One region of the Facklamia sp. HMSC062C11 genome, then DNA from elsewhere that is predicted to be linked to it. Evidence: predicted binding sites of a transcription regulator. Region 1 holds the regulator's gene; the other holds the start of a gene.
The links. Region 1 encodes HrcA, which represses chaperone genes, less so after heat shock. Its sites were predicted from a motif close to TTAGCACTCNNNNNNNNNGAGTGCTAA; they were not measured.
Positions count from the first base shown of each region.

Region 1 (7,652 bases):
TCAAAGCTTGACGAACTGGATTCTTAGTTCGATCTACCAAATCATGAGTTAATTCATCGAATTTTGCCCGAGATAAGGTTGATTCCAAGTGAAGAGGTCCTTCATCCGTTGCCGTAATAAATGGTAAGGAAATTTGAGTTGAAGTAACTCCTGAAAGGTCTTTCTTAGCTTTTTCAGCAGCATCTTTTAACCGTTGTAAGGCCATCTTATCTTTAGATAAGTCGATTGAATGCTCTTTCTTAAATTCTTCAACTAAGAAATCAATAATTTTTTGGTCAAAGTCATCCCCACCTAGTTTATTATCACCAGCTGTGGCCAGAACATCAAAGACTCCATCACCTAATTCAAGAATGGATACGTCGAAGGTTCCGCCCCCTAAGTCAAAGACAAGAACTTTTTCTTCTTTATCTGTTTTATCAAGTCCATAAGCTAAAGCTGCAGCCGTTGGCTCATTAACAATCCGTTCAACTTCGAGACCAGCAATTTTACCAGCATCTTTCGTTGCTTGACGTTGAGCATCATTAAAATAAGCTGGAACCGTAATAACTGCTTTGTCTACCTTATCTCCTAAATATTCTTCAGCATAAGATTTTAAATGTTGTAAGATCATTGCTGAGATTTCTTGAGCTGTATATTCTTTTCCTGCTGCTTCAACCTTGAAGCCTGCTTCACCCATATGACGTTTTACAGAAGCAACGGTATGAGGGTTGGTTACTGCTTGACGTTTTGCGACTTCACCGACTTGAATCTCACCATTTTTGAAAGCAACCACTGAAGGCGTAGTACGGTTTCCTTCTGGGTTTGGAATAATTTTTGCTTCGCCACCTTCAAGTACGGCAACTGCTGAGTTTGTTGTACCTAAGTCAATACCTATAATTTTAGCCATAATGCATTTCTCCTTTATTTAAATTTCGTTTACCTAGAATTTTATTAATATTGAATTTACTAATTTTATGATTATTGATCACTCATTATGCGGAAACGATCACCATCGCTGGACGAATGATCCGATCGTCTAATATATAGCCTTTTTGTAACACTTGCACGACATGATCTGCTTGCTGCCCTTCTTGAACCGGTTGAGTGGTTACGGCCTGATGGAAATTCGGGTCAAAAGGTTCATTTAATGGATCGATGACCTCAATTTTTTCTTCCTTAAAGGCTGCTAAGATTTGTTGGTAAACCATCTCAACTCCTTTATGAATCGCTAAGGCTTCTTCATTATCCGCTTTAACCGCTAAGGCCCTTTCTAAATTATCAATCGCATCCAATAACTTTTTGGCTAAGGATTGCGACCGATACTTAGCTGCTTCACTTCGTTCACGACTATTCGATCGCTGCATATTAGCAATTTCCGCTTGTAGTCTGAGATTATGATCCTCTAATTGATCAATTTTATCTTCATAAGCTTGAATATCAACGGCCTCCGATTGGATTTCTTCTGCGGAATCTTCTGTCTTATCATCCTCTGGAATAATTTCGACTTCAGCTTCTGTTAACACATCCTCATCTGTTGAATGATTGGATGCTTCCGGATGACTGACTTCCTGATTTTCATTCAGGGTGATCTCTTCATCATGATTCATTTGATTCTCTGTCACTAAATGACCTCCTTTAATGATTAAATTCGATTAGCACTTGCTCCATCAATGCGATAATACGAGTAAATCGCATGGTGGAAGGTCCTAGTATACCGATGGTCATTTTTTGGTTATCCTGCTTAACAGTCCCAGTGACCAACGCAAGGTGTTCATTGCCAACTGGCAGGAAATCCTGACCAAACAAAACATCAATACCTAAATCTCTTTGTTCTAACAATTCAAAGATTTCTTTCGACCCGTCTATTAAATTGAACAAATCTTTAAAATGAGAGACATCTTCTTGAGCGCCAATCAAGTCAAATAGGTTATTCTTAGCCAAAACTTGATAGCGTTGGCCCTTCACTTGATGGATAGCTCTTTCAACCAGATCCGAAAAATCATAGGCAATGCCAAATCGTCTCTGCATTAGCATAGGAATGGTTAACTTGAGCCGTTGATAAGCATCTTCTAAAGAAACGCCTATTAATTCGTCATTCAAGAGCTGAATAAGCTCGTTCATCACCTGTGGGTTAAGATCGAACTGCATCGTATAAATACGACTTTCGACATAGCCCAAATTTGTTAGTAAGACCAACATTACTTGATGGTCAGACAGGTGAACTAGCTTAAAATTATCAATTAAGTGCTCCTCATTACTCTGTTCAAAGATTAATGTCGGATAATTAGTCAAAGAGACTAAGAGATCTGCAACCATCTTTGCCATTTTAAAAGAATCCTGACTACGATTGTCAAATATTTCTTTGACGGCTTGGCGGTCGCTTTGATATTGGTCAGCGAGGCTTCGGTTTTCATGATGGATCAAACGGTCTACATAATAACGATAACCTTCATAGGAAGGGATCCGCCCAGAAGACGTATGTGCCTTCACTATATACCCGTTCTTTTCTAAAACCACCATCTCATTCCGAATCGTTGCTGGTGATACTTCTAATAAGCTCTTTTTCAACAAGGTCTTGGAACCGACTGGCGATTCTAAACTCGCATAAAGACGAACAATCAGATCAAGGATCTCATGTTGTCTCGGCGTTAACATTTCCATCACCTCACTTAATTAGCACTTTTAATATCTGAGTGCTAACTGTCTTTAGTTTAACCTCTAATCCATACTTTGTCAAGCTTTTTTCTAAAAAAATTAGCACTCTTTGCAAAAGAGTGCTAACGCCTTGTTAGAATACTATTTATAGTTGTTTAAAATATGCTAAACTATTGACACGATCTTGATTCAACTGATCAATCAGTCCCTGAGCGGAATCAAATTTTAGCTCAGGACGTAGAAAAGAGTGCCAACGGATCTCCACGTGTTCGCCATAAATCATTCGGTCAAAATCAAAAATATTTACTTCAATAGAAGGCTCTTCCAAGGCTTTGAAGGTAACATTATATCCAATTGAGGCCATCGCAGGATACCATTGATCTTTAAGCTTTAATTCAACGACATAAACGCCAATACCTGGAATGACTTGATTATAATCGCTGGCAATATTAGCTGTTGGAAACCCTAGTGTTCTTCCGCGCTTTTCACCGTTAATCACTTGACCCGATGTTTGGTAAATATACCCTAATGCTTGGTTTGCTTCTTGAATTTTCGATTGTAACAATAATTGACGAATCGTCGATGAAGCTATCTTCTGACCCTCAATCAAAATCGGGCTGACATCATGAACCATAAAACGATTTTGACTATGAATCGGTAAGGTGCTCATATTAGCAATTTCTCGAGGTCCATACGTATAATCAAAACCTGCAACAACCTCTTTGGCGCCCAAAGCTACAATATATTGTTCCACAAATTCTTCCGGGCTTAAATGCGCTAAATCCCAAGTAAAGTCAGCCACATAAACGATATCTACCCCCAGAGCTTCAAAGCGTGTCATTTTATGACGCAAATCTGTTAAATAATCAAACTCATGAGGATGAATTTTTTCAAAAATAAGTTTCGGAGTATGATTGAAGGTCAAAACGGCGACTGAATAGCCTTTAGCTTTTCCTATCTGAAGAGCACGCTCAATCACCTTTTGATGGCCAAGATGAACACCGTCAAAAAAACCCAAAGCAAGGACAATCTCCGTATCAATCAAGTCATCTTTCGCATAAGGATGATTCAAAATGACTGTCTTCATAATTAACCTTCTTCCTTAGGAAACATCTTATAAGGTTTCAAATAATCTGTTTTTTTGGGATGAACTTGATAAATGGCCAGCAAGCGATCCTCCTCAAATAAAGCTAAATAAGGATCAGGTAGAATATCAAAATAATCCTTCTCTAATAGGACACCATTTTGAACTTTTTGGGCTTGTTCAGAGCTTAAGTCATAGCGAGGCAAGTTAGCAACCGCTACTTCCAATGGAATGACAGCTTGATCCAACCGTCCTTCTTCCTTTAAAATTCTTAATTGGTCTAAGGACCATGATTGATCCTTATTAAAACCACCTGTCGCCAATCGTTCAAGTTTAGACATATGAGCCGGATAAGCTAACTTCTTACCAGCATCAACTGCTAAGGTTCGTACATAGGTCCCCTTGCCACAGGATACTTCAAAGTTAAAGCATTGAGTACGTTGATTTGGATTATAAATACTAGGTCCTGTTCGTTTAAAATAATCCACCCAAACCGATCGTATTGGAGGATCTACCTCGATTCCAGCTCGAGCATATTCATAGAGTTTTTTACCATTGACCTTAACCGCGGAATAAAGGGGGGCTTCTTGATCGATCCAACCATTAAATCCAGATAAAACACGATCAATCAGCGAATCTCCAATCGCAACTTGAATCGGTTTTTGATCAATGACTTGCCCACTTGCATCTTGCGTGTCAGTTGCAATTCCAAGTGTTACTTCCCCTTGATACAACTTTCTCCCATCCATTAAATAATCAACCAGCTTGGTCCCTTGGCCTAGGCAAACCAACAAGACCCCTTCTACATCGGGGTCTAGGGTACCTGTATGTCCAATTTTCTTCATCGCAAAAATCTTCCTCAGTTGAAACACCACGTCATGGGAGGTCATGCCGCTTTCTTTCCAAATGGCGATCAATCCGTTATACATTGCTTTCCTCCATGATTCTATCTTTAGTCCACTGAGTCTTCTTTGGCTTTAATTTGATCGATTAATTGATCAATATGGTTTCCATAATCAACTGATCGATCCCGTTCAAAAACGATCTCAGGTGCCTTATAAAGGCGAAGTCGTTTTCCGAGTTCTGACCGCACTTTTCCGGTTACTGCCTCTAAGCCCTCTTGGGTCTTCTTCCGTTGACTAGCTAAGTCCGACAGCGTCGAATAATAAATGGTCGCGTGCTGTAAATCGCCCGTCAAATCGACATCAGTGATCGTTACTCCTTCAACCCGCGGATCCTTCACTGTAAAATACAAGATATCATTGACTTCTTTTAAAATTTCTTGACGTACTCTTCCTAAGCGATGGTTCGACATCCTGCCACCTCCTGACTTATTTTCTTTCCACTTCAACCATGCGGTAAGGTTCTAAAATATCGTCCACCTTCAGATCGTTATATCCCTCGATCATAATACCGCACTCTAAGCCCTTGTTTACTTCACGGGCATCATCCTTAAATCGTTTTAAGCTTGCGATTTCTCCATCATAAATCACAATATTATCACGAATGACACGTACCTTAGAGCTTCTTTCAATAAAACCTTCGAGGACATATGAACCGGCAATCGTTCCTAATTTAGAAACAGTATAAGTTTCGCGGACAATAACTTGACCAGTAATCTCTTCCACGTATTCAGGATCTAAGGTTCCTTTCATAGCTGTTTCAATCTCATCAATCACGTTATAAATAACGTTATGTAAACGAATGTCTACTTGATCTACCTCTGCTTGACTTCTTGCTTGTGGCGTAGGTCGAACATTGAAGCCGATCACAATCGCCGAAGAAGCATTAGCTAAGGTCACATCCGATTCATTGATTGCTCCAACTGCTTGGTGAACAATATTCACCTTAACTCCCTCGACATCAATCTTAAGTAAGGAAGCAGCTAAAGCTTCTACCGAACCTTGAACATCCGCTTTAATAAGAACATTAACAGAACGTAACTCTTCCTCTTGTAACGTCTCAAATAAATTATCCAAGGTTACTTTCTTCTTCAAATCACGACTACGTTCTTGCGCTTTTTGAGCTCTTTCCTCACCGATATGACGAGCAGTTTTTTCGTCTTCGAAGACAACAAACTTATCACCGGCTAACGGAGCATCGTTTAATCCGGTAATTTCTACTGGAGTTGATGGGCCTGCTTGACGAATACGACGACCTTGATCGTTAACCATGGTCCGTACCCGACCATAAGTGTTTCCAACAACAATTGGATCGCCAACATGCAGGCTACCATGTTGTACTAAAAGCGTCACAGTCGCTCCTGTCGCCTTATCTAAGCGAGCTTCAATAACAGATCCTAAGGCCAAGCGATCTGGATCAGCCTTCAGTTCTTGCATTTCTGCCACTAAGATAATCATCTCTAATAATTCATCCAAGTTTTGTTTGAATTTAGCAGAAATATTTACAAAGATCGTATCGCCACCCCAAGCTTCTGATACAATACCGTATTCGGTCAATTCGTTCATCACGCGATCAGGGTTGGCTTCAGGTTTATCGATTTTATTAATCGCAACAATGATCGGAACATCGGCCGCCTTAGCATGATTGATCGCTTCGACCGTTTGAGGCATAACACCATCATCTGCTGCAACAACAATGACAACAATATCCGTTACATTGGCTCCACGCGCCCGCATTGTTGTAAAGGCTGCGTGCCCTGGTGTGTCTAAGAATGTAACTGGTTTGCCATCGACTTCAATTTGATAGGCACCAATGTGCTGGGTAATTCCACCAGCTTCACCTTCAGTGACTCTCGAGTGACGCAAAGCATCTAGCAGACTTGTCTTACCATGGTCTACGTGTCCCATAATGGTAACAACCGCAGGACGGGTGATTGCTTTTTCTGGCTTGTCAGCATTCTCGAAATAAACATCAAGGTCAGATTCGTCCACTTGGACCTTTTCGATCGGTTCTACCCCATATTCAAGGCAGATTAATTCAATAACTTCTGTAGAAAGGGCCTGATTTTGATTGGCCATCACGCCTTGCATCAATAATTTTTTAATTATTTCCGTGGCATCACGGTGAAAGGCTTTAGCAATATCTTGAATATTAATTCCTTCCGTATAATGGAATTCTTCCGGCAAATCCTTATGCTTTCTAGCTGTAATTCCCTTACTTTGTGGTTTATTATTCGTCGAATTATTTCTACCCTGACGTCGACGATCCCGACGTCCACCTCTTCTTTTGGACCGTGATAGCGTATCTTCTTCATCTGACTGACGTTCTTTTGACTGTTGGTGTCCCTTTAGTCGCTGCTCTTTTTTAGGATTCTTTTCTTTCGTCGTCACGTGTTCCTTATCTTTTGAATGATTTACACTGGATGAATGTGACTTCGATTCTTTCTTATTCTTAGGAGACTCTTTTGTTTTAGAGGATGACTGGTCTTCAGCGGATACTGCTTTCTTTTGATCCTTAGCAGACTGATTTCCCCCTTTCAACCATTTAATAAGCTGAGCTTGCTCCTCCTCAGAAATTGAGGACATATGACTATTAAAATCCATTCCATGGCTTTGAGCGACCTTTAGTACTTCTTTTGACTTCATGTTGACTTGTTTAGCTAATTCGTAAATTCGAATACCTGACATTTAATCACCTTCCTGATTCAATTATTTCATTTGATCGTCTTCTCCTATCGTATAAGATAAAAACTTTTCTGCCATTCCTTGATTTAATAAACCACAGATGGCACGTGATTTCCCTAAAGCTTGCGAGATTTCTTCTCGACTAAAACTTTGATCAAGCTCAATATGATATTGCTTAGCAAAGCGTTCATAGCGATCTTGTGTATTTTGACTTAAGTCATGGGCTAGGACAATCAGTTGAACTTTTCCTGCTTTGATTGATTTTTCGACTTGCTCATCACCGCTCACCAAAAAGGAAGCGCGTTGGGCAAGCCCTAACATATTTAATGCTTTCTGTTTAGTTATCA
Region 1 is NZ_KV802385.1:75,232-82,883, reverse strand. It holds gene dnaK (molecular chaperone DnaK) at 1-886, opposite strand, end outside; gene grpE (nucleotide exchange factor GrpE) at 972-1,601, opposite strand; gene hrcA (heat-inducible transcriptional repressor HrcA) at 1,615-2,634, opposite strand; gene ribF (riboflavin biosynthesis protein RibF) at 2,780-3,721, opposite strand; gene truB (tRNA pseudouridine(55) synthase TruB) at 3,724-4,647, opposite strand; gene rbfA (30S ribosome-binding factor RbfA) at 4,671-5,033, opposite strand; gene infB (translation initiation factor IF-2) at 5,050-7,308, opposite strand; gene HMPREF2758_RS02965 (L7Ae/L30e/S12e/Gadd45 family ribosomal protein) at 7,330-7,652, opposite strand, start outside.

Region 2 (7,652 bases), on a different contig from region 1:
CAAGATGATCAACCGTAGCATCTTTTAATTCGAAGCCTAATTCTTCAGAGATAACAGTTGCTCCCGTTAGAACAGCAATATCTTCTAACATTGCTTTACGGCGATCTCCGAATCCAGGTGCTTTTACAGCAACTACATTTAATGTACCACGTAATTTGTTCAACACCAATGTAGGTAAAGCTTCTCCTTCAACATCTTCTGCAATCATTAAGAGTGGACGACCTGATTGCATAATTGATTCAAGCAATGGCAAGATATCTTGAATATTAGAAATTTTACGATCTGTAATAAAGACATATGGATTTTCTAATTCCGCAACCATTTTTTCGTTATCCGTTACCATATATTGTGATAAATAACCACGGTCGAATTGCATACCTTCTACAACAGATAATTCAGTGTCAATCGTTTGTGAATCTTCAATAGTGATGACTCCATCATTACCTACTTTTTCCATCGCATCCGCAATCAATTCACCAATACGCACTTCACCCGATGAAACAGCTGCTACTTGAGCAATAGATTCTTTCGAAGAAACAGGTTGCGATAATTCTTTCAGCGCCTTAACTGCTGTTTGAGTCGCTTTATCAATTCCTCGGCGGATACCAATTGGATTTGCCCCTGCAGTAACGTTCTTCATTCCTTCGCGGGCAATCGCTTGAGTTAATACGGTCGCTGTTGTTGTTCCGTCACCTGCGATATCATTTGTTTTTGAAGCGACTTCTTGAACCAATTGAGCTCCCATATTTTCGTAACGATCTTCTAATTCGATTTCTTTAGCGATCGTCACTCCATCATTAGTAATTAATGGAGATCCATAAGTCTTATCTAAAACCACATTTCGTCCTTTAGGACCAATGGTTGTTTTAACTGTATTTGCTAAAATATCCACGCCTCGAAGTAAGGCTGCACGTGCATCTTCTGAAAATTTTAATTCTTTAGCCATAATCTCTCTCCTCTACTCTATTTGACTATTCAACAACTGCTAGAACTTCTTTAAGTTCAATAATAACAAAGTCTTCATTATTATCATTAACTTCTGTTGCTGCAAAAGACTTATAGATCACTTGATCGCCAACTTTAATACCGTCTTTTTCTTCAATTTCATTTCCTAAGGCAACTACTTGCCCGATTTGTTGTTTTTCTTGAGCAGCAGTTGGTAATACAAAGCCACTGGCTGTAGTTGATTCTGCTTCTTTGGCTTTTAATACAATACGTTTTGCTAATGGTTTTAACATTGTGTTCCCTCCATTTTTCATCCTTCATTCCAGGGTTAGCACTCTTAATCGCCAAGTGCTAACCTCTATCTTTATTATAGTAGATGACTTTCTAAAAAGCAAGGGAAATGTTTGCCCTTCTCTCCAAAGAAAAAAGACCCCGATCCTATGATCGCGGTCTCTCAATTTTTTAAGATTTCTCCCTACTTCGCTACTATTCCTGATCAATAAAATATATCAAGGTCTGCAACTCATTTGTTAAATCAACATTCTGAACCCGAACATGGTCAGGAACTTGAAAACGAAGTGGCGTAAAATTCAATACTCCCCTTATCCCTACTGCAATTAGGCGTTCCATCACTTGTTCAGCTACCTCTTGAGGAACCGTTAAAATCGCCACCTTCACTTGATTCTTCTTCAATTGTTCCTCCATCTCATCCATCGAGTAGATCGGAACTTGACCATGTTTACTACCAATAAGATCTGGGTTAATGTCAAAAGCCAATCCAATACGGACATTATTTGACTTGCGAAAATTATAGTTTAGCAAAGCATTTCCCAAAGATCCAACACCAATTAAAGCCGTCGTGATCAATTGATCCTGGTTTAGAGCCTTAGAGAAAAATTGCAATAAATATTCTACATCGTAGCCATAGCCTCTTTTGCCCAATGCACCAAAATATGAAAAATCCCTTCGAATCGTTGCACTATCTACTTTTACTGCTTCACTTAATTCAGAAGACGAAATTCTATCCTTGCCCGCATTATACAAGAATCGTAAATAACGGTGGTAAATTGGCAAACGTTTAGCTGTTGCCTTTGGTATTTTTTGAGTCATTGTTCGCCTCCATTCTGTTTTTTGATAAATCATCTTCATTTATTAACATTCTCTATTTATTAGTATATCATCATTTGACATTTCTGCCAATTTCAAATCATGCTTCTATCTAGTTAATCTATATGATTTTCGCGAAACATGGTATAATGAATCTTACTAGAAAGGATGACGGCGATGATTTTACTTCAAGCTCATGATGTCAGTCGGCGCTTTGGCGATGAAACTCTTTATGAAAAGGTTAATTTTTCAATTCAAGAAAGAGACCGTATCGCATTAGTCGGACGAAATGGAACCGGTAAATCGACCTTGCTTAAACAAATTATGGGACAAGAACCCATTAATAACGGTCACATCGCTAAAGCCAAGGGATTAAAAATCGGCTATTTAGAACAGCATGTCGCTCTCCATTCCCCCAAGTCCATTTGGGAAGAAATGGAAAGTGTCTTTAAAGATAAGTTACAACTACGAGAGCAAGCTATACAAGCCGCAGACGAAGTGAGTCTATTAGCTAAAGAAGGGCTTATCGACGATCCCCAATACCATGAAGCCCTAAAAAAATATGACCAACTCAATCTCGCTCTTGAAGAAAAAAATGCCTTTCAAATTGAATCCGACATCCGGACAGTCCTCCATGGTTTTGGTTTTACAGAAGAAGATTATGACCGTCCCATTCAAAGCCTCTCCGGCGGTCAAAAAACAAGGCTTGCTTTAGCGGCTATACTTCTCAAGGATTACGATTTACTGATTCTTGATGAACCCACCAATCATCTTGATATGGAAACATTGGCTTGGTTAGAGTCCTTCCTACAAACCTATCAAGGAGCCCTTCTAATTGTCTCTCATGATCGCTACTTCCTAGACAACGTGGTCAATCAGGTCTATGAATTACGTCACCAAGAGTTCCATCATTATAAGGGAAATTATAGTTACTATGTAGAAGAAAAAGCAACACGGCAAGCTAAAGAATGGAAAGAATACCTTAAACAACAAAGCCAAATCGCTAAACTAGAAGACTTTATTCAAAAGAATATTGTCCGCGCTTCTACGACCAAACGTGCCCAAAGTCGTCGGAAACAGTTAGATAAAATGCAGCGAATCGATAAACCTCTCCAGGACAAGCAAGCACCACGTATTCAATTTTCCACAATGAGTGAGTCTGGCGAACGGGTTATTGAATGCCAAGAGCTCGCCATTGGCTATCCGAATGTCCCTCCTCTCAGTCATGGGATCGACTTAGACTTACGCAAGCAAGATGCTATCGCCATTGTCGGCCCAAACGGAATTGGAAAATCGACCTTATTAAAAACCCTAATCGGTCAACTCCCCCCAAAAGCCGGGCAGGTTAATTTCGGTAGTAATGTTGACTACGGCTATTATGCTCAAAACGTCAATGCACTTGATGGTAATTTAACCGTTCTTGAAACCCTATGGCAGGCACACGATACAACCGATGAATGGAAAATCCGATCAATTCTAGCCTCTTTTCTCTTTGATTCAGATAGTGTGGATAAAAAAGTCAGCTTATTAAGCGGAGGAGAAAAGGCTCGCTTAGCCCTAGCCTTACTCGCTTGCGATCATGATAATACTTTGATTCTTGACGAACCCACCAACCACTTAGATATTGATTCAAAAGAGGTCTTAGAACAAGCCCTTATTGAATACGATGGCACTTTACTCTTCGTTTCACATGATCGCTACTTTATCAATCGCATTGCTTCAAAAGTTTTTGAACTTCATCCCGACGGAGGAACTCTCTACTTAGGTGATTTTGATTACTATATGGCAAAGAAAAAAGAACAAGCCGCCTTTCAGGAGAATAGCCAAAGTAAAGAGGCCTCACCTATCGCAAAACCCTCTAAGATAAATAGCTATGAAGAGAATAAACAACTTAAACGAGAGTACCGCAAATTATTAACTGCCGTGGAAGAAGCTCTCGAAGACAATGATCAACTTGAAGATGAAAAACAAAAACTTCACGAAAAGATGATCGAAGCCTCCCACGCTAATGATCAAGATCAACTTTTAAAACTCGACCAAGCTTTAAAACTTTGTCAAGATAATATTGATCAAGCGTTGGAAAAGTGGGAGACCGCGACTCTTGCGCTGGAAGATTTCGAAGCGGAAAACCCCGGATTGACTATCTAAAAAACGTTAACCCTCCTAACTTAGGGGGTTAACGTTTTTTATTGTAACTCACTTAAATTTCTTTTAATCTATCTCATCGCGGAAATCCATATCTGGTCGTGCATTTAGATCTAATCTTGAAAAATCTCCTGCTAAATATAATGGATAAGCTGCTGCTGCAATCATCGCTGCATTATCCCCGCATAAAGACAAAGGTGGAATCAACAGTTTTGTTTGAGGGTATTTTTCTCGGAATAAGCATTCAAGCGCTGAGCGCAAACCTGAATTAGCAGCTACGCCTCCTGCCAAAACAAATTGTTTTGCCGCGGGATTCATTGACATAGCTCGATCAACCTTGGTCAATAACACCTCTATTACCGCTGCTTGAAATGAGGCCGCTAGGTCTACAGAATTAACGCTTTGACCTCTTTGGTGAAGATTATGCACCGTATTCATGACTGCTGATTTCATCCCAGAAAAAGAAAAATCTAGAGAATCTTCTTCCAATAGGGCTCTTGGAATATCATAAAACTTAGCATCTCCCTCATGTGCCAATTGGTCTAAATGCTTACCAGCAGGATAGGGTAAATCTATCAACCGGCCTACTTTATCATAGGCTTCACCCACCGCATCATCCAATGTTTCTCCTAAAACTCGAAAGTCGTTATCATGTTCCATCCAAACTAACTCGGTATGTCCCCCACTTACAATCAGGGATAAAAGAGGATATTCCAAAGGATACACCAAGCGGCTTGCAAAAATATGCCCAGCTAGATGATTGACCCCAATTAAAGGCTTATCATATAGAAAGGCGAGGGTCTTAGCTGCGGTTATACCAACAAGTAACGGGCCCACTAAGCCAGGCCCTTGAGTCACAGCAATCGCATCCACTTTCTCCACACTATCTAATCCGGCTTTTTCTAAAGCCATGGTTAGGATTTGCGTGATCTGTTCTACATGGTGGCGACTTGCAACCTCTGGAACAACGCCCCCAAAGCGCATATGACTCTTCACCTGAGAAGCTACAATATTAGCTAATAATTCCTCCCCGTTTTTAACGATCGCCACACTTGTCTCATCGCAGGACGACTCAATTGCTAGAATTAATTGATCTTCTTTCATTTCAAGACCCCTTCCTCACTAAATCCAACTGCATCACCAAGGCATCATCCAATGGGCTTGTATAATAATCCTTTCGGCAAGCCAGCACATTAAAACAAGCCTGGTGATACAAGGATCGTGCTGCTAGATTTTGACGACGTACTTCAAGGTAAATCGATTGAACCGACTGATTCGTTAATTCATCCACCATGGCTTGCAGCAATCCTTTGGCAACCCCTTGTTTGCGACAACTAGGGTCTACAAAAATATATGTTATTTCTGCTTGATCAAGCACTTGGTGCCAACCACAATATCCCATTATTTTTCGATCCTCTATCGCCACAATTAAATGACTATAGTCTAAGGCTAGGTCTTCTTTAGTCATTGATGGTGTCCAAGAAAAGATCTGGTTGTTTTCTTCAATGTAGGTCTGAATCCACTGAGGAGGTTCTTGATAAAATATTTGAAACATACTGTATCTTCCTTACAAGAATCTTTTTAACAAGAGGGCTGTTTCACCATCATCGTAATAAAAGTTTTTTTTACCAATTTGCATAAAATCATGTTGGTAATAAAATTTTTGTGCCTGACTATTCGATTCTCGAACCTCTAAAGTTGTGTATTTTTTCCCCAAGTATCGACTAGCCTTTAACCAATACTCTAGCATAGAGTGACCCAAGCCTACACCCTGATATTCCGGTAACAGCAATAAATGACTGATGTGACTATAATCTTTCACAAATCGACCGGTGATCATCCCGACCAGAGGATAATCAGAATTCTTACTTTTTTCTAATACCAAATACACCAAATTTCGATTATACTTCCAATCACGCTCAAAGTCCTTCAAATCCCAAGCCAGATAACCCTGATACGCCTTCCCCTCCATCTCAACCATTTGCGGAAGATCTTCATAAGTCGCTAAACGCAATCTAATCATACTATCTTGCTGATTAGGTTTAGCAAGCTTATATACCATTTCTCCTTCTGCCATAGCTTTAATAGAAGCTTCCAAGGCTTTCATATGAGGGTGGTGAACCCCTTGGTTAAATTTAAAAAAATTATTAAGACAAGTCGGTTTCATCCGTTTGTTCCACATAACTTTCTTGTTCACTGGCACCTAATTCAACTGACCGTTTCTGAGCCCATTCTTGCTCAGCCAAGCTCTCATGCGCATAAAAAGGCACGAACAGATTTGGATCACTGACTAAGCTAGTCGGTAAAAATAGTAATCTTTGAAGAGTAACTAGTACTGAAGGTCCCTCAATGATTTGATAAGTTCCGTCCCATTCTAAGAGATGCTCATGAATAAGCGGAGTAAGGTCCCCCGCTTGATCAATGACCCAATAAATCCTACGGTAGTCTTTACCGTTCACTAACGGAAGCAATTGATCTTTTAACCAACATTCAAAATCAAAATGCCCTTCTTCGAGCATGGATTGTAAGTAGCCATCGCACCATGTATAAGCCCCAGCATAAACACTTTGCCTTCTAGCATTCATAATAGGTAATACTAAAGCCTGAGCATCATGATCTAAAATTTGACTAGCCATAGCGGCTAAACTGGAGAAAGAATATAGTTGAACCGACTTGGCGACCGCCCATGTTTTAGCAAAAGTTGCTCCAATCCGCATACCGGTGTAAGAGCCCGGACCTCTTCCAATATATAGAGCCTTAATCGATTCATGCGACCAGCCAGCATTCTTTATGAGCTGGTTCACCAAAGGAATCAGGGTTTGCCCATGTTGCTTTGATAATTGATAAGTTTGATCAAGTACCAGTTGATCATCTTGAAATAAAGCGAGCGATAAAGCATTGGTTGAGGTATCTACCGCTAAACTTTTCATGCTGACTTCCTTTCCAAATATACCGATTAATAGGCACGCGCTAACCAAACAGTTGCTTTAGCCGGCTTACCTGTCACAATACATTTTTCTTTTCTTGGTAAAGCGTGTTCTCCTTGGAAGTAGTGATCAAAAGGAATGTTTCGAGTCGTAAAACCGGTCAATTCCTTTATCTTAGCTTCGCTTTCTTCAGTTCCATCCCAACCGGCCAACACCCATCCTGCCGGCTCATTGTTTTCACGCTGCTTTTCAATATGAGCTTGAAGTTGGTCTAACGTCTCAATATCCGTGTAGATATTTTCTTGATTACGTTGACGGGCCTTAGTCAATAACCGTTCTTGCATTGCTGTCAATGAAGATTGTACCTGGTCTACCAAGTTTGCTAGATCATAGCTTTGTTTGTCAGCTTCATCACGGGCTTTCAAGACAAATTGGCCTTGTTCCAAATCCCTTGGACCGACTTCAATTCTTAAGCAAGCTCCTTTGAGTTCCCACTCATTAAATTTAAACCCAGCCGAATTATCCGAA
Region 2 is NZ_KV802377.1:729-8,380, forward strand. It holds gene groL (chaperonin GroEL) at 1-946, opposite strand, end outside; gene HMPREF2758_RS00905 (co-chaperone GroES) at 972-1,238, opposite strand; gene HMPREF2758_RS00910 (redox-sensing transcriptional repressor Rex) at 1,432-2,055, opposite strand; gene HMPREF2758_RS00915 (ABC-F family ATP-binding cassette domain-containing protein) at 2,230-4,200, shown strand; gene tsaD (tRNA (adenosine(37)-N6)-threonylcarbamoyltransferase complex transferase subunit TsaD) at 4,264-5,301, opposite strand; gene rimI (ribosomal protein S18-alanine N-acetyltransferase) at 5,303-5,752, opposite strand; gene HMPREF2758_RS00930 (GNAT family N-acetyltransferase) at 5,765-6,364, opposite strand; gene tsaB (tRNA (adenosine(37)-N6)-threonylcarbamoyltransferase complex dimerization subunit type 1 TsaB) at 6,345-7,127, opposite strand; gene proS (proline--tRNA ligase) at 7,154-7,652, opposite strand, start outside.
Region 2: HMPREF2758_RS00905 (co-chaperone GroES) is a predicted target of HrcA. The motif match lies at 1,274-1,300, and genes of this name have one in related genera.